Desulfocurvus vexinensis DSM 17965: one gene and its partner. The protein of the gene in region 1 interacts with the protein of each later gene in a pairwise test. Links are inferred from orthologs where the notes say so. Each region holds a gene or a part of one and is shown on either strand. Other genes may lie near its edges. The genes, in order: hflC and ftsH.

What was found.
Region 2: the proteins of hflC (region 1) and ftsH interact in binary tests that used the Escherichia coli proteins (3 or more experiments, as listed by UniProt). The link is inferred for Desulfocurvus vexinensis DSM 17965 from one-to-one orthologs.

What each region holds. Positions count from the first base shown.
Region 1 is NZ_JAEX01000001.1:159,327-174,042, reverse strand. What follows is about bases 6,416-9,414. They hold hflC (protease modulator HflC), read right to left. Parts: upstream 8,340-9,414; coding sequence 7,491-8,339; downstream 6,416-7,490. Other genes in these bases: hflK (FtsH protease activity modulator HflK), read right to left, coding at 8,336-9,414; G495_RS20760 (helix-turn-helix domain-containing protein), read left to right, coding at 6,784-7,092; G495_RS0100720 (LexA family transcriptional regulator), read right to left, coding at 6,416-6,658. Also shown: G495_RS20035 (sensor domain-containing protein), read right to left, coding at 88-2,289; G495_RS16865 (YbhB/YbcL family Raf kinase inhibitor-like protein), read left to right, coding at 2,517-2,972; G495_RS0100735 (hypothetical protein), read left to right, coding at 3,190-4,008; G495_RS0100730 (membrane protein), read right to left, coding at 4,013-4,969; panB (3-methyl-2-oxobutanoate hydroxymethyltransferase), read right to left, coding at 4,987-5,844; more of G495_RS0100720, read right to left, coding at 5,981-6,415; more of hflK, read right to left, coding at 9,415-9,427; G495_RS0100705 (phosphomannomutase/phosphoglucomutase), read left to right, coding at 9,626-10,993; G495_RS16860 (4Fe-4S binding protein), read left to right, coding at 11,032-11,502; G495_RS0100695 (aldehyde ferredoxin oxidoreductase N-terminal domain-containing protein), read left to right, coding at 11,495-13,240; G495_RS0100690 (efflux RND transporter periplasmic adaptor subunit), read left to right, coding at 13,292-14,572; G495_RS0100685 (ABC transporter ATP-binding protein), read left to right, coding at 14,569-14,716.
Region 2 is NZ_JAEX01000007.1:81,567-96,209, reverse strand. Bases 11,718-14,643 are described here. They hold ftsH (ATP-dependent zinc metalloprotease FtsH), read right to left. Parts: upstream 14,311-14,643; coding sequence 12,124-14,310; downstream 11,718-12,123. Other genes in these bases: folP (dihydropteroate synthase), read right to left, coding at 11,718-12,120. Also shown: G495_RS0108240 (TRAP transporter large permease), read left to right, coding at 1-955; G495_RS0108235 (TRAP transporter substrate-binding protein), read right to left, coding at 1,048-2,130; G495_RS0108230 (EAL and HDOD domain-containing protein), read right to left, coding at 2,663-3,907; G495_RS0108225 (DUF2867 domain-containing protein), read right to left, coding at 3,988-4,485; replication restart helicase PriA, read right to left, coding at 4,594-7,005; UTP--glucose-1-phosphate uridylyltransferase GalU, read right to left, coding at 7,204-8,073; glmM (phosphoglucosamine mutase), read right to left, coding at 8,135-9,487; G495_RS0108205 (CdaR family protein), read right to left, coding at 9,554-10,456; diadenylate cyclase CdaA, read right to left, coding at 10,460-11,212; more of folP, read right to left, coding at 11,209-11,717. UniProt on the Escherichia coli protein: Acts as a processive, ATP-dependent zinc metallopeptidase for both cytoplasmic and membrane proteins. Plays a role in the quality control of integral membrane proteins.

The DNA of each region.
Region 1 (14,716 bases):
CCCCGCCTCACACGCCAAGCGGGCCGGACGGCACATCGCCGCCCGGCCCGCTTCGCGCAGAGGCCCGGAAAAACGCCACAGCCCCGGCTATTCGATGGGCTCCAGGCGGAAGCCGCCGAACTCCGTCTCGCCCAGGGCGTCGGCGTCGTCCGGACCGCCCTCGGGCCCTCCCGGGGCCGGAGATTCCGGGGCCGGGGCTCCGGGCGCCTCGTCGTCCGGGGCCAGGGCCCAGGCGGCGGCGGAATCCTCGGCCTGGGCGGCTCCGGGGGCATCGGCCTCCCCGGGCCCGGGGTCCGCATGGGCCGCGCCGTCAGCGGCCATGGCCGCGCTCGCAGCCATGGCCCCCGCAGCCAGGGCCCCGGTCCGCTCCGGCCCGGCCTGGGCCGCAGGGGCCGGGCAGCCCGCGTCCGGAGCGCAGCCGTCCCCGTCGTCCTCGCCGCCCGCCAGCAGGAAATGGTTCCGCCCCTGCTGCTTGACGCGGTACATGGCCTGGTCGGCGCGGCTGATCAGCTCACGCGGGGATTCGCCGTGGGCCGGGAACAGGCTGCCCCCGATGCTCACGCCCACCTCGCAGCGGCAGGCCTCCAGGTCCACGGGCTGGTTCAGGGCCTCGATGATCTCATGGGCGATGCGCTCCATGGTCTGCGGGCCCGAGACGTTCCACAGCAGCACCCCGAACTCGTCGCCGCCGATGCGCGAGGCCATGTCGGACACGCGCAACCGCTCGCGCAACCGCTCGCCCAGCACGCGCAGCAGCTCGTCCCCGGTCTGGTGGCCGTGGGTGTCGTTCACGGGCTTGAAGCCGTCCAGGTCCATGAACAGCACGCCCACGGTCTGCCCCGAGCGACGGGCCTGGGCCAGCATGCGCTCGAACTCGCGCTCGAAGGCCACGCGGTTGGGCAGCCCCGTGAGCGGGTCGGTCAGCGCGCGCTGGGCCAGCTCGGCCACCTCGCGCCTGCGTTCGGACACGTCGGTGGCCACGCCCTCGATGCGCGCCAGGGCGCCGTCCTCGGCGCGGATGGCGCGCAGGCTGAGGGAGAGCCAGGTCCGGCTGCCGTCGCGGCGCAGCACCTCGATCTCGTGGCCGCGCAGCACGCCCTCCTCCTGCATCCGGCCCAGCACCTCCATGCGCTTGTCCGGGCTGGCGTAGACCTGGCTGGCCAGGTCGGTCACGCCGCGCACCAGCTCGTCGGGCGAGTCGTAGCCCAGGATGCGCGCCATGGCCGCGTTGGCCCGCACGACGCGGCCCTCGGCGGTGGTGGTGAAGATGCCGTCCACGGCGTTGTCGAAAATGTTGCGGTAGGTGGCCCAGGCCTCGCGCAGGTCGCTTTCGATGCGCTTGAGGTCCGTCACGTCGGTGATGACACCCACAAGCCCCAGATGCTTGCCCGCCGAGTCGGCCACCAGCCCCTCCTGGATCACCACGTCGCGCCGCGTCCCGCCGCGGGTGCGCAGCCAGGTGTCGAAGCGGTGCACCCCGTCGCCGCCCGCCAGCAGGGCCTCGGAGCGCTCCATCCAGTCGGCGGCGACCTCGGGGGGCACCAGGTCGCCGGGGGTGCGCCCCAGCACCTCGCGCCGCCCGTGGCCCAGGAACTGCTCGAAGGCGCTGTTGACGTGGCGGAACTGGCCCCGGCCATCCTTGTAGAACAGCGGGTTGGGGATGGTGTCCATGACCGTTTGCAGGAACAGGTGGCTGTCCTGCAACTCGCGCTCGGCGCGCCTGCGGGCGGTGATGTCCAGCACGGCGCCCTCGATGGTCCCGTGCTCGGCGTCCAGGCTGGCCGACAGGGCCAGCACCTTGCGGCTGCCGTCGGGCCGGGCCACCAGAATCTCGAAGCCGTCCACATGGCCGTGGGCCTGCAGGGCCTCCAGCAGCGCCTCGCGCTGGCCGGGCTCGGTGTAGGCCCGCTCCGGGCGGCAGCCGTCCAGGAACTCGGCCACCGTGGCGTAGCCGAACATGGACGCGGCGGCCTCGTTGCCCAGCAGCACGCGGTCGCCGTCCACCGTGGTGCGAAAGATGCCCACGCTGGCGCTTTCGTAGATGCGCCGGAAGAAGTTCTCGGCGTCGGGGGTGCAGGCCGCGGGAGCCTCGGACTGGGCCGGGGCCGCGGGCGCGGGGAGTTCCGGCTCCGCCGGGGCCGGATGGCGCAGGGTTTCGGGCAGGGGCAGGTCCTGGCCGGAGTTCCGGCTCCGGGCGGCCCACACGGCCAGCCCCCCGAGCCCTGCGGCGGCCCCGGCAAGCAGCAGCACCCACACCGGCACCGCCATGGTCATGGTCACAAGCTCCACGCGTCGCCCCGTCGCCCCGCAGGCCGGGCAGCAGCCCGGCGGGAGCGTTGTCGATTGTCCCCGAAAGCGCCCCCGCTCCGGCGGGGGCATCCATGCATCGTCAACAATAGCCAGGAAGGTGCCCGGGCGCAAGGGCGCCGCGCCCCGAAGGCCGCTGCGGGCTTGGCAAGGGCGGCCCCGGTCTGCTATCCCAGCCGGACCACGACCCCCAGCAGGAGAACCCCGCCATGCAGCTCAAGAGTCCCCAGTTCGCCGACGGCGGCGCCTTGCCCATCCAGTACACCGCCGAGACCAGCGACTTCGCCCCGGCGCTGACCTGGGACGGCGCCCCCGAGGCCACCCGGAGCTTCGCCCTGGTCTGCGAGGACCCGGGCGGGCCGGACGGACCGTGGACCCACTGGCTGGTCTACGGCATCCCCGGCGCGGTCTTCATGCTGGCGGCCAAGCTGCCGCGCATGGCCGAGCACCCCTCGGGGCTGCGCCAGGGGCAGAACGACTGGGGCCGCCTGGGCTACAACGGCCCGCTGCCCGGGCACGGCAGCGGACGCTACGTCTTCACCCTGCACGCCCTGGACGTGGACCTGGACCTGCCACCCCAGGCCAGGCGCCGCGAGTTCGACGCCGCCCTGCGCGGGCACGTGCTGGCCTCGGCCAGCATCACGGCCACCTACGGCGGCAGCTAGGCTCTCCCGGCTTTCGATTGTGCCTGCCCGCAGCGCCGGGAAAGCCCTGGGCGTCGTTTCTGCAAACGACGCCCAGGGCTTTTCCGGTGCCCGCAGACCGTTGCGCGGCGGCCCCGTTTTCCTGCATGATGACGGTTGAAAGGCCCGCGCCGCGCGGGATGCGCCCCGGGCCGGGCCGTGCTATGATCAGGCACACCCTGTGACCCGGGAGCCGCCCATGCCTGCCCCAGCCCGCCGCCTTGCCGCCCTGGCCCTTGCCGCCCTGGCCCTGACCCTGGCCGCCTGCGCCGGGGCGCCGCGCGCCCTGGCCCCGGTGCCCGCCGCCCTGCCTGGCGACCCCGCGCTGCACCCGCCAGACGCCGCCTTCGCGGCCCGGGCGGTGCTGGGGCGCATCCAGGGCGCGGCCCCGCGCGGGGCGGGCTACGCCCCCGAGGCCGCCGCCGTGCTGGATCGCCAGCCCTTCGCCTACCCCGGCTTCGAGGTCGTGGCCCACCGCCTGCTGCGCTACGCGGCGCCAGCAGGCGCCCCGCAGGCGCGCACGGCCTCGGGCAGCCTGGTGCTGGCCGACCGCTACGGGCGCGTGGCCGGGCTGCTCTACGACGTGACCTACCGCCTGGCCGGGGGCGCCCTGCTCCTGGAGCGGGCCTCCGTGGCGCCCGTGTACCGCGAGGCGGCCAGCGTGCGCGTCTTCCTGGTACCCAAGGACCGGCTGCCCGGGCCCGCCCCGACCTGGGAGCAGGCCTACGCGGCCATGGCCGCCCTGGACGCCATGCCCCCGGAGGGGTTGCACACGCCGCACCTGCTGGGCACCCACGCCCTGGTGCTCTTCGTCATGGAGCGCATGCACCCGGACACGGACCTGCGCCTGGACTTCCCCATCCCCGAGGTGGACATGCCCCTGGACACGGTGCGTCTGGTGCCCGGGGCCTGGCGCGACTACGACGGCTGGCGGGTGGCTGTGGTGGAGATCTCACCGGGCACCATGGCCGGGCGCGGCGGGCCGGGGCCCGGGGCCGGGCGCGGAGCCGGGGGCTGAAGCCCTAGAAGGCGAACAGGACGTACCCCGCCGTGACCAGCGCCATGGACGCCGCGCGCAGGGTCTGGCTGGCGACGATGAGCCGGACCGCCACGCGCTGGGGGAAGATACCCGCGTAGTAGGGGTACTGGTGGCGGATGGTGCGCATGGGCGAGGACAGCACGTTGCCCAGCAGCAGCGTGAGCACGGCCATGTTGGGGGCGATGGCGCCCTGGTCCAGCAGGGGCCGCAGGGCCGAGAGCCCGGCGGCCAGCTCGCCCGTGGATTGCAGGGCCACCACCGAGATGACCTGCGGCGGCAGCCAGGACAAAAAGGACAGGTGCGTGGCCATGAAGGTTTCGATGGCCGTGAACAGCCCCCACTCCTGGAGCAGGAAGAACAGCGCGTAGACCGGCACGGTGATGCCCAGGATGCGCCGGATGCGCCGCGAGAAGCGCGACAGCGCCCGGCCCAGGGCCTCGCGCAGGGAGTGCGGCTTCTGCTCGTCCAGGCGGCAGGGGATGCAGCCCTCCTCCAGGGGCGGGTTGAACAGCCGCCCCGCCAGGACCACCGCCCCCGTGCGCAGCACCGCCGCCAGCACCGCCAGCCCCACGTACACGTCGGCCAGCTGGCCGACGATGGAGCGCGTGATGGCGTACATGGTGGGCAGGTGCAGGAAGAAGGTCGGCATGCTGTTGAACAGGTTGGAGAACAAAAGCTCGCGACCCGTGATGCGGCCCCGGGCGTGGGCCTCGGCCAGCATGGTGTTGGCCGACACCCCGGAGAAGAAGGCCATGGAGAACGCGGCGCCGCTCACGTCGGTCAGGCGCGCGGCGCGGGTCAGCGGCGTGGCCAGCACGGCCACGAAGCGCACCCAGTTCAGGGCCTCGATGAGCGTGCCCACCAAAAGCCCCAGGGAGACGAAGAAGCACAGGCGCACCAGGGGCCAGCCCAGGCCCTGCCACAGGGCGGCGAGGTCCATGTCCACCGGCGGCCCCGCTACTCGCCGTCCGGCATTTCCAGCCCGGCGGCCCGCAGCTCGGCGGCGTCCATGGTGAAGCTGTGCTCCGGCCCGGGGAAGGCGCCGGAGCGCACCTCGGCGCAGAAGGCGGCCATGGCCTGGGTCGCGGCCTGGCCCAGCTCGGCGTAGCGCTTGACGAAGCGCGGGGCGAAGCGGTCGAACAGGCCCAGCACGTCGTGGGTCACCAGCACCTGCCCGTCGCAGTGCGGCCCGGCGCCGATGCCGATGGTCGGGATGCCCACGGCGGCAGTGGCGGCCCGGGCCACGGGCGCGGGCACGGCCTCCAGCACCAGGGCGAAGCAGCCCGCGTCTTCCAGGCGCCGGGCGTCGTCCAGCAGGGCCCGGGCGGCCCAGGCCGTGCGGCCCTGAACCTTGAAGCCCCCCATGCGCGCCACGCTCTGGGGCGTGAGCCCGATGTGGCCCATGACCGGGATGTCCGCACGCACGATGGCCTCGATGCGCCCCAGCACGCGCTCCCCGCCCTCGACCTTCACGGCCCCGGCCCGGCCCTCGGCCAGGAGGCGCGCGGCGCCGCGCACGGCGTCGGCGTCGCAGGCCTGGTAGGAGCCGAAGGGCATGTCGGCCACCACCAGGGCGCGTTCCACGCCGCGCGACACGGCGCGGGTGTGGTGGACCATGGCGTCCAGGCCCACGGCCAGGGTGTCGCGCTGGCCCAGGCCGACCATGGCCAGCGAATCGCCCACCAGGACCATGTCCACCCCCGCCGCGTCGGCCAGACGGGCCAGGGCGTAGTCGTAGGCGGTGAGCATGGTCAGCCGCTCGCCGCCCTTGCGGGCGGCCACGGACGGCACGGTCACGGATTCGGTCTTGGTCACGGCTCCTCCTTGGGCTGGGGCACCCGGCGCGCGGGCGCCACGGTAGCAACAGCGCGGGTCCGGCGCAAGGGCGGCAACGGCAAGGCCCCCGGCGCTCGCGCGCCGGGGGCCGGAAGGTCGCGGCCCGGGGCCGGGGCTAGATTTCCTGGATCATCCAGACCATGCGCCCGATGATCTTGTCGCGGTATTCCTCGAAGCCGAAGTGCTGGTCCGCCAGAGCGGGGTTCTCGGCGCGCAGCACGAAGCGGTTCTTCTCCGCCTCCAGGAACACCCGGCGCACCACCAGCCCCTCGAAGGGCAGCAGCACGCCGTAGACCTCGCCGGACAGCACGCTGACGTGGTCGCGGTCCAGGCCCACGAAGGCCCCGCGGCGAATCAGCGGATCCATGCCCGTGCCGTCCATGCGCACCACCAGCAGCGACTTGCGGTCGAAGGCCTTGGGGATGGCGATCTTGCCGGCGGGCTGGGGCTTCCAGCCGCCGTCCTCGGCGGTGCCCCCGGCCATGGCGTAGTAGGTGACCACCTTGGCCGAGGCCATGGGCTCGCCGTAGGGCGAGCCCTCCTCGCGCAGGGTCTCGGACAGGGCGGGCTGGTCGAAGGGCTTGTAGCCCTCCTTGGTCTTGATGTACTGCGGGCCGCGCCCCAGGGCCAGCCAGTCGGGGTTGAGCCCGAACTCGCGGAACAGGGTCAGGAACCAGTCCGCCGGCACGGAATCGCGGCGCTTGGCGTCGGAGATGCTGGATTGGCGAATGCCCAGCACCTGCGCCAGCTCCACCTGGGTCCTGGTCCCGGTGGCCTCTTTGATGCGGTCCACCACCGTTTCGAAATTCTCACCGTATTTTTTCCCGGATTTTCCCATCGCTTTCTTCTCTCAGGAACCGTTTTGCTGTTGACCGTCCAGCGGCGTGGCTATATAGTCGATTGCGTCAGGACCACGCCATGGAAATCGGTAAACAAATTGACGAAAATAACCCGACCCGTCAAGCCCGGCTGCGGGCATGGCTGGCGTTGCACAAGATCCGGTACGGCGACCTGGCTCTGGCCCTGGGGGTTCACCCGTCCATGATCACGCGCATCGTCAGCGGCGACCGCGCCCCGGCCCGGCGCATCAGGCAGCTCGCAAGGCTCGGTATCCCCCGCGAGCTGCTCCCGGAGCCCTCTAGGCCGCCCGGCAGGCCACCTGGCGCCAAAAACGCACCGCGAAAGGCCGCGCAGCCTTCCACGTCGATTTCGGACCGTTCAGAGTGAAGAATCGTAGTGCGGGTCGCACTTTCCGGCGGGGCACACCCGCTGGGTCACAGACGATTCCGGGCGCGCCGCCTGCGGAAATCCAGGGATCCCCGCGCGCGACACGACCCGCCAGCCCGTCCCCCTCAGGCGTTTTCGTATGCGATGATGAATCCCCGTGACGCATTTGTCAATCCACAACCTGCCGCGCCCGGCGGCCGCAACGGCCGCCCTCCAGAGATATCGCCCTGGCTTTTCCACAAAACAGACTGTGCGCGTACGGAAATTCCGCGCCGGGCCCGGCAGCGCCCGGTGCACAAAATCGCTCCACAGATATTTGCGAGAGAACAAAAGGCGGCCCGCCTGGATCCAGGCGGGCCGCCTTCTTGACGGCTGCGGGCCGGGGCCCGGGCTTCGACCTAGCGGAAGTGGCGCAGGAACTCGCTGTCCGGGGTCAGGATGACCCGGGTGCTTCCCGCAAGGCTCTTCTCGTAGGCTTCCAGGCTGCGCTTGAAGGTGTAGAAGTCCGGAGAGGTCTTCAGGGCCTCGCCGAAGATGCGCGTGGACTCGGCGTCGCCCTGGCCGCGCAGCACCTGGGCCTCGCGCTCGGCCTCGGCCAGCAGCAGGGCCCTGTCGCGGTCCGCCATGGACTTGATCTTGGCGGCCTCCTCCTGGCCCTCGGAGCGGTACTGCTTGGCCTGGCGCTCACGCTCGGCGCGCATGCGCCCGAAGATGGCCCGCTCGTTCTCCGCAGGCAGGTCGGTGCGCTTGATGCGCACGTCCACCAGCTCGATGCCGTACTCGCGGATCAGCTCGTCGGAGCGCGCCAGCACCTCGGCCATGATCTGGGGCCGCTTCTGGGACACGATCTCCTGCAAGGTGTAGCGGCCCAGGGCCACCCGCAGCTGGGCGTAGATGATGTCGTCCAGCCGGGCCGTGGCCGCGCGCTCGTTGTTCACCGTGCGGTAGTACTGCAAGGGGTCCACGATGCGCCATTTGCTGAAGTTGTCCAGCAGCATGGCCTTCTTGTCCTCGGTGAGGATCTCGCGCGGCTGGGAGTTGTGTTCCAGGATGCGCGCGTCGAAGACGGTCGCGCTCTGGATGAAGGGCTTCTTGAAGTGCAGGCCGGGCTCCTTGGCCCCGCCCACGGGCTTGCCCAGCTCCAGGACGATGCCCGTCTGGGTCTGGTGCACCAGGAACATGCTCTGGGACAGCACCACCAGCGCCGCGCCCAGGATGCCCAGCAGCCATCCGTTTCGCTTGCTCATTGCGCACCTCCGGCCTGGGGGGTCTGCGGTTCGGAGGACGCCGGGGCCTTGGCCCGGGGCAGCCTGTCCAGAGGCAGATAGGGCACGACCCCGCCGCTGGCCTTGGAGTCGATGATGATCTTTTCGAGCTCGGGGTTGGAGAGCACGGTTTCCATGGTCTCCAGATACAGGCGGGTCTTCGTCACGTCGCGGGCCTTCTCGTACTCCTGGAGCACGGCCAGGTAGCGCGCGGCGTCGCCCTGGGCGCGGCGGATGCGCGTCTCCTTGTAGGCCTCGGCCTGGTTGAGCAGCACCGCCGCCTGACCCCGGGCCCGGGGCATCAGGTCGTTGCGGTAGGCGTCGGCCTCGTTGATCAGCCGGCTCTTGTCCTCGCGGGCGGAGGCCACGTCCTTGAAGGCGTCGATGACCTCGTGGGGCGGATGCACGTCCTGAAGCTGCACGGCCACGACTTGGATGCCGCTCTCGTAGCGGTCCAGGATGCTTTGCAACAGGTCGGTGCTGTCGTTCTGGATGCCCAGCTTGCCCGTGGTCAGCACGGTGTCGATGAGGTTGTAGCCCACCACCTCGCGCATGGCGGCCTCGGCGGCGGCCTTCACCGTCTCGTGCTGGCTCTTGACGTTGAACAGATACTGCTTGGCGTCCCTGATCTTGTACTGCACGATGAACTGCACATCGACGATGTTCTCGTCGCCGGTGAGCATGAGCGATTCCTGGTCCACGGCGCGGGCCTGCGACCCGGCGCCCGCCGAGCCCCGGAAGCCGATCTCCACGCGGTGGATCTGCGTCACCTTGGGCGTTTCCACGCTCTCGATGGGGAACGGCAGATGGTAGTGCAGCCCGCTTTCCGTCAGCCGGGCGAACTTGCCGAAGCGCAGCACCACACCCTGCTCGTCGGCGTTGACGATGTACAGGCCCGACAGGGCCCACAGCACCACCACCGCCAGCAGGATGAACTTGCCCGCCGGGAAGTTGAACTGCCGCAGCCGCCGGACCTCGAAACCGAAATCACCCAGGCCCGGCCCGCTCGCGCCGCCGGACGGCCTCTGCCGTTTGTTCTGCTGTTGCAGCTTGTCCCAGTCCCAGTTCATAGTCCCCTAGCTCTAAGGCTTCGGCGCGCGCAGGTCAAGCCTTGCCGGGCGCCCGGCCCGGGAATCCGCCCGCCCCGCCGGGCGCGCCGGGCGCGTCCTTGGGCCTTGCAAGCCCGGCCCGGCAAGGGTAGGGTCCACTCTGGGCACATCCGGTCCGCCAGGGCGGACGCGGCACACAAACAGGGCAGCGGAGGAGCGATGAAACCGGTCAACAAGGAAGTCTTCAGGGCCTACGACATCCGCGGCGTGGTGGACAGGGACTTCGACGAGCAGTGGGTCGAGACCCTGGGCCGGGCCTGCGGCACCTATTTCCGGCGCAAGGGCCACACCCGGGCCGTGGTCGCCCACGACTGCCGCCATTCCTCCCCGGGCTACCAGCAGCGCATGATCGCCGGGCTAAGCGCCTGCGGGGTGGACGTGCTGTTCCTGGACATGGTGGCCACCCCGCTGTTCTATTTTGCCGTCAAGACCCTGGGCTACCGCGCCGGGGTGATGATCACCGCCAGCCACAACCCGCCGGAGTTCAACGGCTTCAAGGTCTGGGAAGGTGACTCCACCATCCATTCGGAGGAGATCACCGCCGTGTACGAGATCATGGCCGCCGGGCGTTTCGAGTCCGGCTCGGGCGTGGCCGCGCGCCACGACATCGTGCCTGCCTACCTGGACGCCCTGGCCGCGCAGGTGCGCCTGCCGCGCCCGGTGCGCGTGGTGCTCGACGGCGGCAACGGCGCGGGCGGGCTGGTCTGCGCCGAGCTTCTGCGGCGCATCGGCGCCGAGGTCCTGGAGCAGTACACCGAGCCCGACGGCGACTTCCCCAACCACCACCCCGACCCCACGGTGCCCAAGTACATGACCGACCTCATCGCCCGCGTGCCCGCCTCGGGCGCGGAGCTGGGCATCGGCCTGGACGGCGACGCCGACCGCATCGGCGTGGTGGATGAAAAGGGCGCCATGGTCTACGGCGACAAGCTGCTGGCCATCTACGCCCGCGACATGCTCACCCGCCACCCCGGGGCCACGGTCATCGGCGAGGTCAAGTGCACCCACCTGCTCTACAAGGACATCGAGGCCCACGGCGGCCAGGCCATCATGAGCGCCACCGGGCACTCGCTCATCAAGGCCCGCATGCGCGAGACCGGCGCCCTGCTGGCGGGCGAGATGAGCGGGCACATGTTCTTCGCCGACCAGTACCACGGCTTCGACGACGCCCTCTACGCCGCCCTGCGCATCGTGGACATCGTGGCCCGCACCCCGGGGGCGCCGCTGTCCGGCTACCTGGACGACTGGCCCGTGACCTGCAACACCCCCGAGCTGCGCGTGGACTGCCCCGACGCCCTGAAGTTCCAGGTGGTGGCCCGGGCCCTGGAGTATTTCCGCACGCGCTACGACGTCATCGACGTGGACGGGGTGCGCATCGTGCTGCCCGACGGCTGGGGGCTCCTGCGGGCTTCCAACACCCAGCCCGTGCTGGTGCTGCGCTTCGAGGCCCAGTCGCCCCAGCGGCTGGAGGAGATCCGCCGCCTCGTCGAGGAGCCCCTGGCCCGCTGGATCGCCGAAATGTCCTGACCCCCGGCCAGGCCGGAACAAATGGAGTCCGACCCACGATGAAAATACTTGCCGCCAACCACATGGAACGCTGCATCGGCTGCCACTCGTGCTCCCTGGCCTGCGCGCGCCTGGTGCACGACAGCCTGAGCTGGATCCGCGCGGGCATCCGCATCGGCTCCGCAGGCGGGCTGACCACCGGCTTCGAAGCCCGGCTGTGCGTGGCCTGCAACCCCGCGCCCTGCGCCCTGGCCTGCCCCACCGGGGCCTTCGCCCAGCGCAAGGGCGGCGGGGTCGTGGTCCAGCGCGCGCTGTGCATCCGCTGCGGCGAATGCGCGGCCCACTGCCCGGTGGACGCCATCCTCATGAGCACCGAGGACGGCTACCCCTACGTATGCATCCACTGCGGGCGCTGCGCCCAGTTCTGCCCCCACGGCTGCCTGGAGATGATCGACGTGCAGGACCGCAAGCCCCGCCCCCTGCCCGCCGAAGCCCTGGAAGGGGAAGAGGAGGAGCACACCCATGGCTGACCGTCCGTTCCACATCATGCATGTGAACCTGGAGACCGGGCGCGGCGAGCGCGCCGACTTCTCGGCCCCGGACGAGTGCCTGGGCGGCTCGGGCCTGGCGGCCCGACTGTTCGAGAAATACGGCGGCCTCGACCGGCCAGCGTTCAGTCCCGCGCAGCCGCTGATCTTCGCCATCGGCCCGCTCACGGGGCGCTACCCGCTGATGAGCAAGGTCGTGTGCGGCTTCAAGTCGCCCTACACCGGGCAGTACGCCGAGTCCCACGCCGGGGGCCGCCTGGCCCTGGCCCTGCGCTTCGCGGGGTTCGACGCCCTGGTGATCACGGGGCGGGCAAAGCGCCTGTCGGCCCTCACCGTGGCCGGGCGCAAGCTGGCCCTGGCCGACGTGGAGTACCTGCGCGGGCGCGACGTGTTCAGCACCGGCAAGCACCTGCGCCACAAGAGCGGCGCCTCGGGCCACCGCAGCATCCTGCGCATCGGCCCGGCGGGCGAAAACCTGCTCGCCTACGCCTGCATCAACGTGGATTCCTTCCGCCACTTCGGGCGCCTGGGCTCGGGGGCGGTCATGGGCGCCAAGAACCTCAAGGCCGTGATGGTCGTGGGCGACCGCGAGCTGCCCCTGGGCGCGGGCAAGGAATACAAGAAGATCTTCAAGGATATCTACGCCAAGCTGACCACCACGGACATGATGAGCAAATACCACAACCTGGGCACGCCCCAGAACGTGATCCCGCTCAACGAGCTGAACGCCCTGCCGTGGAAGAACCTTCAGCAGACCTCGGACCCCGGGGCCGAGGGCATCTCGGGCGAACGCTTCGCCGAGCAATTGCTGCTGCGCCAGACGGCCTGCTCCGGCTGCCCCGTGGGCTGCATCCACATCGGGCTGCTGCGCGAGCAGTTCGCGGGCGAGCACGAATACCTCTACCGCCAGGTGTCCTACGACCACGAGCCCATCTTCGCCTGCGGGGCCATGCTCGCCCTGTCCAACGCCTCCGACGTGCTGGCCGTGCTCGACGCCTGCGAGCGCCAGGGCATGGACGTGATGAGCGCGGGCGTGGCCCTGGCCTGGGCCGCCGAGGCGCTGGAAAAGGGCGTCGTCACCGAGAAGCAGACCGTGGTGCCCCTGCGCTTCGGCCAGGCCAAGGGCTTCATCGCGGCCATGGACCTGCTGGGCTCGCGGGCCAACGAGTTCTACGAGATCCTCGGGCGCGGGGCGCTGGTGGCCGCCGAGCACTACGGCGGCACGGACTTCGCCTGCGTCCTCGGCCAGGAGATGGCTGGCTACGCCACGGGCGAGGTGTTCTTCGTGTCCCAGGCGCTGGGCTTCCGCCACTCGCACCTGGACAGCGGCGGCTACTCCTACGACCAGAAGGCCAAGGACAAGGACGTGGGCAAGGCCGTGCGCTTCATGGTGGACGACGAGAAGGGCCGGGTCATGCTGACCTGCATGGTCTCCTGCCTGTTCGCGCGCGGCATCTACACCCCCGAACTGCTGGCCGAGGCCCTGGACGCCGCAGGCTTCCCGGCCACGGCCCAGAACCTGGACGCCCTGGCCAGCGAGGCGCAGCGCCTGCGCTGGCGCCTGAAGCTGGACACGGGCTACGACCCCGGCAAGGTGACCATCCCGCGCCGCTTCAGCGAGGTCGTCACCTGGAAGGGCGCCATGGACCAGGGCTACATGGACGCCCTGCGCGGCGCCTACGCCAAGGCCATAGTGGACCTGGGCGCCCGGCAGGAGTAGGCTGCCCGCAGGCCCAACGCCATCCGCCCACTGCAACCAGGGGGTCTGCCCGTGCGCAAGAAGTTCATTCTCGCCGCCCTCGTCGCGGCAGCCGTCGTGGCGGCCCTGTTCTGGACCACGGGCCGCCGCGCGGGCGAGATCCAGGTCCTGGCCACGGCCAAGGTCACGCGCGGCACCGTGCGCAGCCAGCTCGAAGCCACGGGCATCGTCAAGGCCCAGGTCGGGGCCATCGTCAAGATCGGCGCCCAGGCCACGGGCCGCCTGACCTCCATGCGCGTGAAGATCGGCGACAGCGTGCGCGAGGGCGACCTCATCGCCCAGATCGACGACCGCGAGGCGCGCACGGCCCAGGCCGAGGCCCAGGCCCGCCTGGAGCGCGAGCGCGCCGAGCTGGCCCGGGCGCGCGCCGTGGCCCCGCTGTCCGTGGCCGAGGCCCAGGCCGACCTGGAGGCCGCCGAGGCCGAGGCCGCCTACGCCGCCGACTTCGCCGCGCGCCAGCGCACCCTGTTCGCCCAGGGGCTGGTGGCCCGCGACACCCTGGACGACGCCGCCCAGAAGGCCCAGGTCAAGGACGGCGCCCTGCGCGCCCGCCGGGCCGCCCTGGAGCGCACGCGCACCGAAACGGAAAAGACCCTGCACAAGGCCAGAAAGGCCGTGCGCGAGGCCGAGGCGGCCCTGGAATCCATCCAGACCCGCCTGAGCTACACGCGCATCGTCAGCCCGCTCACGGGCGTGGTCAGCCAGGTCACGGTCCAGGAGGGCGAAACCGTGGTCGCCGGGCTGGAGGTGGCCAACCTGATCACCGTGCTCGACCCCACACGCCTGGAAATGTGGATCTACGTGGACGAGACCGACATCGGCCAGGTGCGCCCCGGCCTGCCCGTGGAGTTCCAGGTGGACGCCCTGCCCGGGACCTCCTTCCACGGCACCATCGACCAGATCTACCCCGAGCCCGAGGTGCGCGACAACATCGTCTACTATCAGGCCCTGGTGCGCATCACCCCCGAGCAGGCCCAAAGCCTGCGCCCGGAGATGACCACCCAGTGCCAGATCATCGTCGAGGTCAAGGACAACGTGCTGGCCCTGCCCAACGCGGCCCTGAAGTGGGTGGCGGGCGAGCAGGCCGTGTACGTCATGCGCGCGGGCAAGCCCGAGCGGATCATGCCCGAGCTGGGTCTGGCCGGGGTGAGCGCCACCGAGGTTCTCTCGGGGCTGGCCGAGGGCGACGAGGTGGCCGTGCAGCTCGTGCTGCCCGGCACCAAGGCCCCGCAGGGCGCCCAGGCCCCGCGCACCCCGCAGGCCCCCCCCGGGCCGCCCAGGGGCCGCTCGTGAGCGACGCCCCGCTCATCCGCCTGGCGGGCATCGGCAAGCGCTACGAAACGGCGGGCGCGCCCACCGAGGTCCTGCGCGACGTGGACCTGGACATCGCCCACGGCGACTTCACGGCCCTGCAGGGGCCCTCGGGCTCGGGCAAGT
Region 2 (14,643 bases), on another replicon or contig:
CCTGCCCGCCATGCTGCGCTGCGGCTACGCCCACCCCCTGGCCACAGGCACCATCGCCGCCTCGGGCACCCTGGGGCAGATCATCCCGCCGTCCATCGTGCTCATTTTGCTGGGCGACATCATCGGCGTGCCCGTGGGCGACCTGTTCGTCGGCGCGCTGGTGCCGGGGTTCATGATGGTCGGGCTGTACATCGTCTACATCCTGGCCTACGCGCGGCTGCACCCCGAGCGCGCGCCGTTGGTTTCGGGGCTCTCCGGCGGGGCGGACGCCTGCGCCGCGCCCCAGGCCGGGCCCGGGGCCGCGCAGCTCCTGGCGGCCTTCGGCCCGCCGCTGCTGCTCATCGTGGCCGTGCTGGGCACCATCTTCGCCGGGGTGGCCTCGCCCACCGAGGCCGCCGGGGTGGGCGCCGTGGGCGCCCTGGGGCTGGCGGCGGCCCACGGCCGCCTGACCCGCCGGATGCTGGCCGAGGTCATGGAGTCCACCACGCGGCTGACGAGCATGATCTTCATCATCCTGGTGGGCGCCACGGCCTTCGGGCTGGTGTTCCGCGGCCTGGGCGGCGACCACCTGGTGCGCGACTTCATCGCCGCGCTGCCCTTCGACAAGTGGGGCGTGCTGGCGGTGATCATGGCGCTCATCTTTGTCATGGGCTTTTTCCTGGATTTCATCGAGATCACCTTCATCCAGGTGCCGGTGGTGGCGCCGCTGCTCGTGGAGGCGGGGTTCGACCCCGTGTGGCTGGCGCTCATTTTCGCCGTGAACCTGCAAACCTCGTTTCTGACCCCGCCCTTCGGGTTCTCACTGTTCTACCTCAAGGGCGTGTGCCCGCCGGGGGTGTCCACGGGGGCCATCTACAAGGGCATCATCCCCTTCGTGCTCATCCAGCTCCTGGTGCTTGTGCTGTGCGTGGCCTTTCCGCAGCTGCTGCTGTGGCTGCCCGCCGCCATGCGCTGACCCCGGCCCGGCGCCGGGGCACCCGCGCCCAACGCGAAAGGCCGCCGCTCCCCGGGGAGCGGCGGCCCTTCGGTTTTCGGCCCGGCGCGGGGCTAGACCATCCGCGCGAAGTATTCCTTGTCCGTGACCGCCGTCCAGCTCAGCCACTCGGCCATGAAGGCCTTGTAGTCGTCGTGGATCTTGCGGGCCATGGGGTCCTTTTCGGCCTCCTCTTCGAGCACCTCGGCGGACAGGGTGCGGAAGGTGGCCAGCACCTCGTCGGGGAAGGAGACGATCTCCACCTTGCCCTCGGCGCGGATTTCGGCCAGGGCGCGGGCGCTCTGGATGTCGAACTCGGCGAGCATGACGCTGGTCATCTTGGCGGCGGCGGCGTCGAGCACGGCCTTGAGGTCCGCAGGCAGGGCCTCGTAGGCGGCCTTGTTGAAGACCACCTCGGTGAAGCCCGTGGGCTCCTGCCAGGCGGGGGTGTAGTAGTACTTGGCCACGCGGTTCAGGCCCATGCGCAGGTCGAGCACGGGGCCGACCCAGTCGGTGGCGTCGATGACGCCGCGCTCCAGCGAGGTGTAGACCTCGCCGCCGGGCAGAAGGACCACCGAGGCCCCGGCCTTGGAGTAGACCTTGCCCGCCAGCCCCGGGAAGCGCAGCTTCAGGCCCTTGAGGGCCTCCAGGGAATCGACCTTCTTGTTGAACCAGCCGCCCATCTGGAAGGACGTGGAGCCCAGGGGCCGGGGCACGAGGTTGAAGCGCGCGTACAGCTCCTCCCACAGGGCCAGGCCGTTGCCCGCGTGGAACCAGGCGTTGTACCCGGCGGTGTTCATGCCGAAGGGCACCGAGGTGAACCACTGGGTGCCGGGGTGGTTGCCCGCCCAGTAGTAGGACGCGCTGTGGTAGCACTGGACCATGCCCTGGGACACGGCGTCGAAGGCGCCCATGGGCGGCACCAGCTCGCCCCCCGCGTAGACCTCGATGGTCAGCTCGCCGTCGGACAGCTCGTCCACCAGCTTGGCGAAGCGCTCGGCGCCGGTTTGCAGGATGGGCATCCCGGCGGGCCAGGAGGTGACCATCTTCCAGGAAAAGGACGGCTTGGCCAGGACGGCGGGGGCCGCCACGGCCCCGGCGGCCACGCCAGCGGCCAGGCCGATGCCGGATTTCTTCAGGAACTCGCGACGTTTCATGGGAAATCTACCTCGGATGCAAGGGGTTGGAATAATCTATCGGCAGGGCATAGCGCATTTCGCGGCCCAGGGAAAGGGCGCATGCGGGGCCCGGGGCGCAGGGTGGCGGGTGCGGGGCGGGGTGTGGGCGCGGGGTGGCAGGGGGCGAGGGTTCGGGCTTGGGCCCGGGTGCGGCGGGGGACGGCGCGCAGCGGGCAGGGCCGCGTGGCGGGAAGCCGGGGCGCGAACGCGGCGCTGCGCGCGGCTCAGGAGCGCCGGGCGCGGCGGTCCGGGCCTGCGCAAGGCCCCGGCTGCGGCGCATCCGCATCAGGCCCCATGCGCCGCGCACCAGCGGCAAGGCCGGACGCTTCAGCCAGGCCGGGTTTCGCCAACGGGCCTGCGCCGCCTCGCCTCCCTGCGCGGACGCAAGAGCCAGCGAGTTGCCCCGCTGGCTCCACGAATGCGTTTGTTTCGGGAATCACGCTGCGTCACAAGGCGCGCCACCACTCTCCCGACCGGGGCGGGGCGTGCGCGACGCCTTGCAGCGCCCCGGCTAGTTGCGCGCGGCCAGGAACATGTCCGCCCACTGCACCGCCGAGGCGTAGGCGGCCTTGACCGTTTCCAGGTCGAAGCCCAGGCGGGCGCATTGGGCGCGCAGGCCGTCCCAGTCGCCGTCCTCCAGGGCCTCCATGAGCAGGAACAGGCCTTCGTGGTCGTTGCCCGGGGTGCGGCGCAGTGAGCCCTGGAGCTTGGCGTCCAGGGGCAGCAGCCCGGCCACCTCGGCCATGGGCATGCCCAGGATGGCGTCCAGCAGGGAGAATAGCCCGAGCAGGAACATGGTCCCGGGGTTGAAGTCCCAGTAGTCGTACTCGGTGGTGATGATCTCCAGGAAGCGCCCGCGCTGCATGGACAGGGTGGCCAGCTCCTGGGGCGCCTCGCCCTGCCCGGCCATATCGGCCAGCAGCACGGCTCGCAGCCAGCCCTTGAGCTTGTCCCAGCCCAGCAGGCGCACGGCGTGGTCCACGGACTCCACCTTGTGCAGCAGGCCGAAGGCCGGGCTGTTGAGCAGGGTCAGCAGCCGGAAGCTCACGGCCACATCGCCCTTGACGGCGGCGGCCATGGCGTCCAGGTCGGGGTCGTCGGCTTCCATGAGCCGCAGCATCTTGAGCCGCGAGACCTCGCTGGAGGTCAGCTTGCGCCCGGGCAGCAGCTCGGCTTCCTTGATGAACGGGCCCTGGAACAGGGTGTGGCCGTGGTCGCGGGCGGCCTGGAACTGCTCGATGTTGCGCACGCCCCGGGCCAGGGTCTGGGCCTTCTTGGCGGCCAGCCGCGCCATGGCCGGGGGCAGGGCGCCGGGGCCCTGCTCCATGATGAGCACGTCGGCCAGCCGCGCGGCCCCCAGGGCCGGGGAGCCGGGGGCCACGTCCAGGGCCACGAGGTAGCCCTCGGCGCGCAGGGCCTCCAGGGCCGCCAGCAGCTCGGGCGAGGGCTTGCCCTCCAGGTGCAGGCGCAGGCAGCCGCCCTGGGGCGGCAGGGCCCGGGGCAGCCCGGCCAGCACCCCTGCGGCGTCGAAGGCGACCATGACCTTCTTGCCGCGGTCCAGGGCCTCGCGCAGGCCGAAATAGGTGCTCGACCCCAGGCTGGTGGCGGCCTCCTGCCCGGGGAAGAGGTGGAAGATGCCCTGGCGCACCTCCCCGCCCAGCAGCTCGTAGCCCCAGACCCGGCGCTTGGCGTCGAGCACGGGCTGGCGGGCGAAGAACACGGGGTTGGCCCCTGCGGAACCGATGGCGTCGTGCATGGATTCTCCTGTCATTGTCGGGACGATAGCCCGAATGGCGAGAATCCGTCAATGCTCAAGGGCGATGCTGTGCTGCCTTGCTATCCTTTGGCCCCGGCGCGCATCATGGCCGCGACCACGAGGTGGTGGAACGGGCGGATCAGGGTGAAGTACACGGGGCCGGTCCAATGCAGGTGGCGGACCGAGGTGAAGACATGGAACCGGTTGCGCCCGGGGCCCAGGGCTTCGGCAACCACGCCGACCCAGGCCTCCAGGTGTCTGTCCCTGGGGGCCTGGGCCACCCAGTAGGCGTCCTCCCGCGCGGCGCGGACAACGAAGAACGACACATGCCCTCCGGGCGTGAAAGGCAGTTCCCGGGGCGCCAACGCCGGGCCCGCTCCGCCGTGGCGCTCCAGGCCGAGGGCCGTAGCCAGCAGCCGCCGGACCCGGTAGAGGACCCTCAGCCAGGGCGGGGCATAGCCGAGCATTCCGGCCAGGAATTCCCGCAGGCTCCTGTCGCTGTCCACATGCTTCGTGTCGGTGTGGTCCATGCCCTGGAAGTAGATGTCCAGTTCCCTGTGGCTGTGGATGCCGTCCATGGGGTTCGCTCCTGGCTTGCGGTGGCGCCGTACCTGCCGGGCGTCCGCGATGGTGTGGGAAGGCCCCCCCCTGCGCGGGGGCGGGCCTGGCCTGTCCCGTGCATTGTCCTACAGCATGCTCACCGGGTCCAGGTCCAGGCTGGTGCGGATCTTGGGGTGGGTGGCGAGGTGGCGGCGGGTTTCGGCGTACAAGGTGCGCACGGCGGGCCAGTCCTGGGCCTTGAGCAGGCACTGGTAGCGCTTGCGGCCCCGCAACAGGCCCAGGGGCGAGGGCGCGGGGCCGAGCACGCGCACGCCGCTGCGCAGGCCCAGGCCCGGCAGGGTCCGCGCCAGCTCCATCACCGCCGCATGGCCGGGGGCGTAGTCCGCCGGGAAGTTCATGCGCAAGAGCGCCAGCTTGGTGAAGGGCGGGTAGCCGTACTTGCGGCGCAGCTCCAGCTCCTGGGCGAAGAAGCCCTCGTAGTCGCTGGCGCGCACATGGCTCCAGCAGTAGTGCTCGGGGCTGCGGGTCTGGATGAGCACGCGGCCCGGCTTGTCGCCGCGCCCGGCGCGCCCGGCCACCTGGACCATGAGCTGGAACATGCGCTCGGCGGCGCGGTAGTCGGGCACGTTGAGCCCCAGGTCGCCTTCCACCACGGCCACCAGCGTGACCCCCGGGAAGTGGTGGCCCTTGGAGAGCATCTGCGTGCCCACCAGCACCTGGGCCCGGCCCGCCGCGAAGTCGGCCAGGATTTCCTCCATGCGCCCGGGGCGGCGGGTGCTGTCGCGGTCCAGCCGCAGCACGCCCGCGCCGGGCACCAGATGTTCCAGGGCCTCGGCCAGGTTCTCGGTGCCCTCGCCCATGGGCAGCCAGTTGGAGCTGCCGCAGGCGCAGACCTTGGGGAAGGGCTCGGCGCCGCCGCAGTAGTGGCAGACCAGCCGTTCGCGGGCCTTGTGGTAGGTCAGGCCCACGTCGCACTGGGCGCAGCGCGCGGTCTTGCCGCAGTCCAGGCAGTACATCACCGGCGCGTAGCCCCGGCGGTTGAGCAGGATCACGGCCTGGTCGCCGTCGGCCACGGCGTCGCGCAGGGCCCGGGCCGTCACCGCCGCGAAGGGCCCCTCGGCGGGCGGGCGGGTCCGCAGGTCCACCAGGTCCACGGGCGGCAGGGCGCGCCCGCCCACGCGCGTTCCCAGCACCACCTTGCCCACGGCGCCCTGGGCCGCGGCGTGGAAGGTCTTCACGTCGGGCGTGGCCGAGCCGAGCACCAGCAGCCCCCCGGCGCGCGAGGCCAGGAAGTGCGCCACCTCCTTGGCCTGATAGGGCAGGCGCTCCTCCTGCTTGAAGGACGCGTCGTGCTCCTCGTCGAGCACCACCAGCCCGGGGTCGCGCAGGGGCAGGAACAGGGCCGAGCGCGTGCCCACCACCACCAGCGGCCCGCGCGCCGCCGCCACCTCGGTGAAGGTCCGCTCGCGGCGCGCCGGGCTCTGGTAGCCGTGGTGCAGCAGCACCGTGCGCCCCGGGAAATGCGCCGTGGCCGCGCGGTGCAGGGCGCAGGCCAGGGCCACCTCCGGGGCCAGCAGCAGCACCGCCCGCCCGGCCTCCAGCGCGCGCTCGGCCAGGCGCAGGTAGAGCAGGGTCTTGCCGCTGCCCGTGACGCCGTAGACCAGCCGGGTCTGCCCGCCGGGCTGGCCCAGGGCCAGGGTCAGCTCGTCCAGGGCGCTGTGCTGCTCGGGGGTCAGCTCGGGCGCGCCGCCGCCCGGGGCCTCGTCCGGCTCCAGGGCGCAGGCCTCGGGCTCGTGGAATTCCGGGGCCGGGCCGATGCGCACCAGGCCCATGGCCACCAGGCGGTTCAGGGCCTGGGCCGCGCCTGGGCCCAGGGCCTCGCCCAGCCGGGGCCGGGGCACGGGCCCGGCCTCCCAGAGGTATTCGAGGATGTCCATCTGCCGCTTGGCCGCCGGGCGCACGGGCCAGGGCGGGTCCTGGGCCACGGTGCAGTATTCCTGCTCCTTTTCATGGCGCCGCTCGGCGCATACGCGCATCCGGCCCTGGGCCCACAGTGCGGCCAGGGCCGCCAGGGCTTCGGGCTCGCGGGCGGCCAGGGCCGCCAGGGCCCCGGCCCCCAGGCGCGCGGGAAAGCGCGGGTCGAAGACCCGGAAGCTCACGCGCAGGGCGCGCAGCCCGTGGGGCAGCAGGTTGTCCAGCACGCGGCCCACGGGCTCCATCTGCCGCGCGGCGAGGTTGGCGGCCAGGGCCATGTAGTCCGGCCCCAGCAGCGGTTCGGCCTCCACGGGCCAGAGCAGGTCGCGCAGGCGCACGCCCTCGGGCACGTCGGCGGGCGGGGTGTCCTGGCGGCGCACCAGGGCGCCCAGGCGCGTGGACGCGCCCACGGGCACCAGCACGCGCAGCCCCGCCGCCCAGGTGTCCGGCGGCAGGTGCGGCGGCTCCGCGTAGGTGTAGACGGCAAAGGGCGCGCCCAGCAGGGCCACCTGCCAGTAGCCGCGCGCGGGCTCGCCGGGGGTCGGGGTCGTCGGTCGGGTCATGGTTTCCGGGGCGTGTCGCCTGGGCCGTGTTGCTGGGGAGACGCCTGGGGCATCCTCGCCCCGGGGCCGGGGCGCGTCAAGGCCCGGGGCGGGGCGCGCCATGCGCCGGGCGGGCCCGGCACGGCAAGGCCCCCGGGGGCGGGGCGTCCGCGCCGGGGGCCTGGATGCGCCGGGCCCGGGGGGCCGGGCCGGGGCCGCCTACTTGCAGGACAGCAGTTCCTGGAGGTTGCGCACCAGATCGTCGCGCAATTCCTCGTCCTGCAAGGCGAAATAGATGTTGGCCGTCAGGTATTCGGCCCAGTCGCCCGCGTCGAAGCGCCGCCCGCGCATGCGCACGGCCAGCAGGCGCCCTTCCTTGGCCATGATCTCCAGGGCGTCGGTGAGCTGGATTTCGCCGCCCACCCCGGGCTTCAGGCCGCGCAGGTGGTCGAAGACCTCGGGCATGAGCACGTAGCGGCCGACCACGGCCATGCGCGAGGGCGCGTCGGCCACGGCGGGCTTCTCGACCATCTGGCGCACGCGGAAGATGCCCGGGGCGTACTCCTCGCCCTGGATGATGCCGTAGCGGTCCACCTTGTTGAGCGGCACCTCGACCACGCCGACCACCGAAAGACCCTCGGCCTTGGCCACGTCCACCAGCTGCTTGATGCCCGGCTCCATGCCGAACATCAGGTCATCGCCGACCATGACCGCGAAGGGGTCGTCGTTGATGACGCCCTGGGCGCAGAGCACGGCGTGGCCCAGGCCGAGCTGCTTCTTCTGGCGCACGGAGATGATGCTGGCCATCTCGGCCACGGCGCGGATCTCCTCCAGCAGCTCGGTCTTGCCCTTGCGCTCCAGCAGCTCTTCGAGCACCCAGTTGTGGTCGAAGTGGTCCTCGATGATGGTCTTGGTCTGGTTGTTGATGAAGACCACCTCGGTCAGGCCGGTGTTGATGGCCTCTTCGACCACGTACTGCACCACGGGCTTCTTGTAGATGGGCAGCAGCTCCTTGGGGACGTTCTTGGTGGCCGGCAGGGAGCGCGTGCCCCAGCCCGCGACGGGAATCACGACTTTGCGGATGTTCATGGTCGGTCTCCTTGGTTCTGCGTGCGTGGTGCCTTGGGGGCCAGGATACCGCAAGTGCCCGTTAATTCAAGACCCGGCGGACCACTTCGGCCAGGGCGTCGGCCAGGGCGCGCACCTGGACGGTGTCCTGGCCCTCGACCATGACCCGGGCCTTGGCCTCGGTGCCGGAGTAGCGCAGCAGCACGCGCCCGCGCCCGGCCAGCTCGGCCTCGGCCTGGGCTACGGCGTCCATGAGCTCGGGCAGCTCCTCGAAGGCGCGCTTGCCCGCCACGGGCACGTTGACCAGCACCTGGGGGTAGGGCGTGAGCAGGCCCGCCAGTTCCGACAGGGGCCGCTGGCGCGCGATCATGATGCGCAGCAGTTGCAGCGCGGCCAGGATGCCGTCGCCGGTGGTGGAGTAGTTGGAGAAGATCAGGTGCCCGGACTGCTCGCCGCCCAGCACCGCGCCCTCGCGGCGCATGGCCTCGGCCACGTAGCGGTCGCCCACGGGCGTGCGCAGCAGCCTGCCGCCGTGCTCGCGCATGAAGACCTCCAGGGCCATGTTGCTCATCACCGTGGCCACGAGCAGGTTGCCGCACAGGGCCCCGCGCTCCATCTTGTCCAGGGCGCACAGGGCCATGATCTGGTCGCCGTCGAGCACGGTGCCCTTCTCGTCCACCACGATGAGCCGGTCGCCGTCGCCGTCCAGGGCCAGGCCGATGTCCGCGCCCTCGGCCACCACGCGCGCGGCGACCTTGTCGGGGTGCAGCGAGCCGCAGCCCTCGTTGATGTTGGTGCCGTCGGGCGAGACGCCCATGGCCACCACCTCGGCCCCCAGCTCGCCCAGGACCATGGGCGCCACGCGGTAGGTGGCGCCGTGGGCGCAGTCGAGCACGATCTTCACGCCGTCCAGGGTCCGGTCCGCCGGGAAGGTGTGCTTGAGGGTCACCACGTAGCGGCCCATGCTGTCCACCACGCGGGCGGTCTTGCCCACGCGGTCCTGGGGCGGGTAGTCCCAGTCGGCGCAGGGGTCCAGCACCAGGTCGGCGATCTCGTCCTCCACGGCGTCGGGCAGCTTGTAGCCCTGGCTGTCGAAGAACTTGATGCCGTTGTCGTAGTAGGGGTTGTGCGAGGCGGAGATGACCACGCCCAGGTCGCAGCGCATGCTGCGCGTGAGAAACGAGATGGCCGGGGTGGGCATGGGGCCCACGAGCATCACGTCCATGCCCGCGGCGCACAGCCCCGAGGTCAGGGCCGTCTCGAAGATGTAGCCGGAGATGCGCGTGTCCTTGCCGATGAGCACCTTGTGGCGTTTCTTGCCGTTGCGGAAATACTGCCCGGCGGCCAGGCCCAGGCGCAGGACCGTCTCGGGCAGCATGGGGAACTCGTTGACCCTGCCGCGCAACCCGTCGGTGCCGAAGAAGCGTTTGACCATTGTTCCTCTCGATACGCAAATATGCCGCGCCATTGGCGGGAAGATCGTGAAAAGCGAGGCGCGATGCTACTTCTTTTTGACCCTGACTTCCAGTGTTTCGGGGGCCACCTTTTCCAGGGTGCAGCCGTCGGGCAGCTTGATGCGCACGGGCATCTGGTGCGTGCCTGGCTCCAGGCCCGAGGGCGGCAAAACGTAGGCCATGCACTGCTCGGCGAGGTCCTGCGCGCGCGCCAGCGGCAGCGGCACCAGGGCGCGCACCTGCACGGTGGACGGTGACGCGTCCACGCCTTCCAGGGTTTCGGGCAGCACCCGCACGGGCAGCTTGAGCCAGATGCTCTTGCGCTTGACGGCGAATTCCACCGCCACGCGCACCGCCGAGGGCTCGGCGGACAGGCCCCGGGGCAGGTCCAGCTCGGCGCGCACCACGTGCTCGCCCTGGCCGGTGGCGTTCACGGCCACCTCGCGGGTGGCCAGCTCCTCGAGCTTGGACACCGCGGCCATGGGCCCGCGCACGCGCACCTCCGCGGGCAGCGCGGTGGCCGCCACCAGCTCGTAGTCCTTGCCGGGGGCGCCGGTCCAGACCGGACGCACGGGCAGCTCGCGTTCCATGAGCCGGTCCGCCGTCAGGGTCACGCCCGGGGGGTCGATGGCCACCACTTCCAGGGCCATGGACAGCGGGACGTTCTCGGCCTCGAAGGGAATCGTCGTCTCGCCGGGCTCCAGGCCGGACAGGTCCAGGGAATAGGCCGGGCGCCGTTCTTCGAGGCGGCGCACCAGGGCCCGGGGCCCGCGCACGCGCACGGCGATCTTGTCGGCCATGCCGCCCAGCACGAGCATGTCGGGCCGGGCGCCCACGACCTCCACGGGCATCTCCACCACGGTCTGGACCTTCTCGCGGCCCGTGACGATGTACCAGCAGGCCAGGGCCAGGGCCAGGGCCATCAGCCGGTATTGCCAGTTGCGCAGCATGGCCTACTTCTCCCAGGCCCGTTTGAGGACGCGGCGCAGGCGCACCTCGTCCAGGGCGGCGGTGAGCCGCCCGCCGATGGCTATGGACACCTCGCCGCGCTCCTCGGAGACGACCACGGCCACGGCGTCGGTTTCCTCGGTGATGCCAATGGCCGCGCGGTGGCGCGTGCCGAAGGTCGATTTCTGGCGCACGCCCGAGGCCAGGGGCAGGATGCAGCCCGCCGCCAGCACCCGCCCGGCGCGCAGCAGCACGGCCCCGTCGTGCAGGGGCGTGTCGGTCTGGAAGATGGTCAGCAGCAGGTCGCGCGACAGGCGGGCGTCCAGGGTCACCCCGCGCTCGGTGAGGTCGCCCAGGGGTACGTTCTTCTCGATGACCACCAGGGCGCCGATGTGCCGCCGGGCCATGTCGAGCATGGCGGTGACGAGCTGGTCGAAGACCTCGTCGGCCACGCTGGGCCGCTTGCGCCACAGCCGCCCCGCCCCCACCTGCGACAGGGCGTTGCGGATGTCGCCCTGGAACAGGATGATGACCACCAGGAAGATGGAGCCCAGGAAGTTGGCCAAAAGCCAGTTGAGGGTCAGCAGGCCGAAGACCTCGGAGAGGTAGTAGACCACGGCCACCAGCAACAGCCCCCAGAGCACCGACAGCGCCCGGGTGCCCCGGATGAGCAGGATCAGCCGGTAGAAGATGAAGGCCACCAGCGCGATGTCCACGATCTCGCGCCAGGAGATGCGCAGCCAGCCGAGGTCGATCACGGGAGGAGCCCTCCGGGCCGGGGCGCTGGCCCCTGGCGGTTTCGCAGCGCCTCGGCCACGGTGAGGGTCTGCACCGTGCGGGCCACGTCGTGGACGCGGTGGATGCGCACCCCGCGCGAGGCCAGCACGGCCACGGCGGCCTGGGTGGGCCAGGCGCGCTCCCCCAGGGGCAGGCCGAGCAGGTGCTGGAACATGGACTTGTTGGACAGCCCCACGTACAGCGGCAGGCCCAGCACGCCGAAGGCCTCGATATTGCGCAGGATCTCCAGGTTGTGCTCCAGGGTCTTGCCGAAGCCGATGCCGGGGTCGATGACGATGTTGTCTTCGGGCAGGCCTGCGGCGGTCAGGGCGCGCAGGCGTTCCTCGAAGAAGGCGATGATGTCGTGGACCACGTTGGCGTAGCGCGGGTCCTGCTGCATGGCGTCCGGGCGGCCCAGGCTGTGCATGAGCACGTAGCCGGGCTTGTACTGCCCGAGCACGTCCAGCAGGGCGGGGTCGAAGCGGCAGGCCGAGATGTCGTTGACCACGGCGGCCCCGGCCTCCAGGCAGGCGGCGGCCACCTCGGCCTTGAAGGTGTCCACCGAGACCACGGCGGCGGGCCCGGCGGCGAGGTCCTGGGTCCGGGCGATGTGTGCGGCCAGCTCGCGCACCACGGGCAGCACCCGGGCCAGCTCCTGGCTGGCGGGCACGGCCTGGGCCCCCGGGCGGGTGGATTCGCCGCCCACGTCGAGCACTGCGGCGCCCTCGTCCAGCAGGCGCCTGCCGTGGGCAGCCGCCGAGGTCGGGTCGTCATGGGCCCCGCCGTCGAAGAACGAATCCGGCGTGACGTTGACGATGCCGACCACGAAAAAGGGGGCCGGGCCAAGGACCCGTCCCCCGATCACGTTCCAGAAGATGCGCTCCTGCATGGCCTAGTTTCCGCTCTTGTCCTTCTCCCCGGCGCGGGGCGCGGGGGCGTCGTCGGGCTCCAGGCGGAACTCGCCTCCGTCCTGCTGGGCGGCGGCCACGTCCAGCTCGCCGTCCATGACCTTGCGGAACAGGCTCTTGGGCCTGTCCTGGGGCGGCGGGGGCGTGGCGCCCGCCATGGGCGAGGCGTATTCGCCGGCCATGCGCTCCTGGCCCGCGTCCGCGTCCGGAGCCGAGGCCGAAGCCCCGCCCCCCGGTGCGGCGGGGGCCGCCGGGGCCGCCGGGGCCGCGCCGCCGGGCGCCGCCGGGGCCGCGCCCGATCCGCCCGATCCGCCGCCCGACCCGTCGGGGCCGGGCTGGCCCAGGGCCGGGCCGTCCTGGGCGCCGGGGCCAGCGAGCTTGGGCAGGGCTTGGCCCTGCATGATCAGGTCGATGTCGGCGCCCGAGATGGTCTCGCGCTCCAGCAGGGCCTTGGCGATGGCGTGCAGCGAGTCCAGGTTGTCGCGGATCAGGGTCAGGGCCCGCTCGTTGGCCTCGTCCACCAGGCGGCGGATCTCGGAGTCGATGAGCCGGGCCGTGTCCTCGCTGTGGACCTTGTGGCGGATCATTTCGCGGCCCAGGAACACCGAGTCGTCCTTCTCGGCCAGGGCCAGGGGCCCGATGGCGTCGCTCATGCCCCACTGGGTGACCATCTTGCGGGCGATGCCCGTGGCGCGCTCGATGTCGTTGCTGGCGCCGGTGGTGCGCTGGCCGAAGATCAGCTCCTCGGCGGCGCGCCCGGCCAGAAGGCCCGAGAGCTGGCCTTCGAGGTATTCGCGGCTGTAGTTGTGGCGGTCGTCCACGGGCAGGTGCATGGTCACGCCCAGGGCCATGCCGCGCGGGATGATGGAGACCTTGTGTACCGGGTCGGCGTGGGGCAGCAGCTTGCCGATGAGGGCGTGGCCCGCCTCGTGGTAGGCCGTGGTGCGCTTCTCCTCCTCGGAGAGGATCACGCTGCGCCGCTCCTTGCCCATGAGCACCTTGTCCTTGGCGGTCTCGAAGTCGGCCATGAGCACCTGGTCGCGCCCGAGCTTGGCGGCTTGCAGCGCGGCCTCGTTGACGAGGTTTTCCAGGTCCGCCCCGGAGAAGCCGGGGGTGCCGCGGGCGATGACGTCGGTGTCCACGTCGGCGCCCAGGGGCGTGCGCTTGGTGTGCACGTCCAGGATGCGCTTGCGCCCGCGCACGTCGGGGGTGGGCACCACCACCTGGCGGTCGAAGCGGCCCGGGCGCAACAGCGCCGGGTCGAGCACGTCGGGGCGGTTGGTGGCGGCGATGAGGATGACGCCCTCGTTGGACTCGAAGCCGTCCATTTCCACCAGCAGCTGGTTCAGGGTCTGTTCGCGCTCGTCGTGGCCGCCGCCCAGGCCTGCGCCGCGCTGGCGGCCCACGGCGTCGATTTCGTCGATGAAGATCAGGCAGGGCGCGTTCTTCTTGCCCTGGATGAACAGGTCACGCACGCGCGAGGCGCCCACGCCCACGAACATTTCCACGAAGTCCGAGCCGGAGATGGAGAAGAAGGGCACCCCGGCCTCGCCCGCCACGGCGCGCGCCAGCAGGGTCTTGCCCGTGCCGGGAGGGCCGACGAGCAGCACGCCCTTGGGGATGCGCCCGCCCAGGCGGGTGAACTTGCGCGGGTTGGACAAGAAGTCCACCACCTCGGTCAGCTCCTCCTTGGCCTCGTCCACCCCGGCCACGTCGTCGAAGGTGACCTTGGACTGGTCCTGGGTGATCATCTTGGCCCGCGAGCGCCCGAAGCTCATGGCCTTGCCCCCGCCGGACTGCATCTGGCGCATGAAGAAGATCCACACGCCGATGAGCAGCAACATGGGGAACCAGGAGACGAACACCGTGAGCCAGGGCGAATCCTCTACGGGCTTGGCCTTGACCTGGATGCCCTTGTCCACGAGCTTGCCCACCAGGGCGGGATCGTCGGGGGCGTAGGTGCTGAAGCGCTCGCCCGAGACGGTCTGGCCCAGGATGTCGCGGCCCTGGATGGTGACCTCGGTGATCTGGCTGTTCTCCACGTTCTGCAGGAACTCGGTGTAGCTCATGGTGAGCTGGGCACGCGGCGGCTGGTTGAACATGTTGAACAGGAAGACCATCACCAGCGAGATGGCCAACCAGAGGAAAAGATTCCGGGTGACGTTATTCAAGGCGTCTGCTCCTCGTTGTGCGCTCGTCGGGAGGGGGCGCGGGGCCCCGGTCGGGTGACTATAAGTCCCCGGGCGGGGGCAGGCAATGGCGGGCTGCGCATTTTGCGGCGGCTTCGCGCCAGCCGTGGCGGCCCAGAATTTCAACTACCACAGCGGCCTTGCCCTGTCCACGCAAAGGGTGGGGGCGGGTGCGGCGCGGGCGGGCGGCGGATGGGCGCGGGGTGGTTGGGGCTGGCGCGGCGCGGGGAAGGCAGGGTGAGGCTGGCGCGCGCGGGGAGGGCCGCCGCGCGCTGCATCGCCGCGCCCGGTGCCGGACCGTGCGCAGGCCGCCGC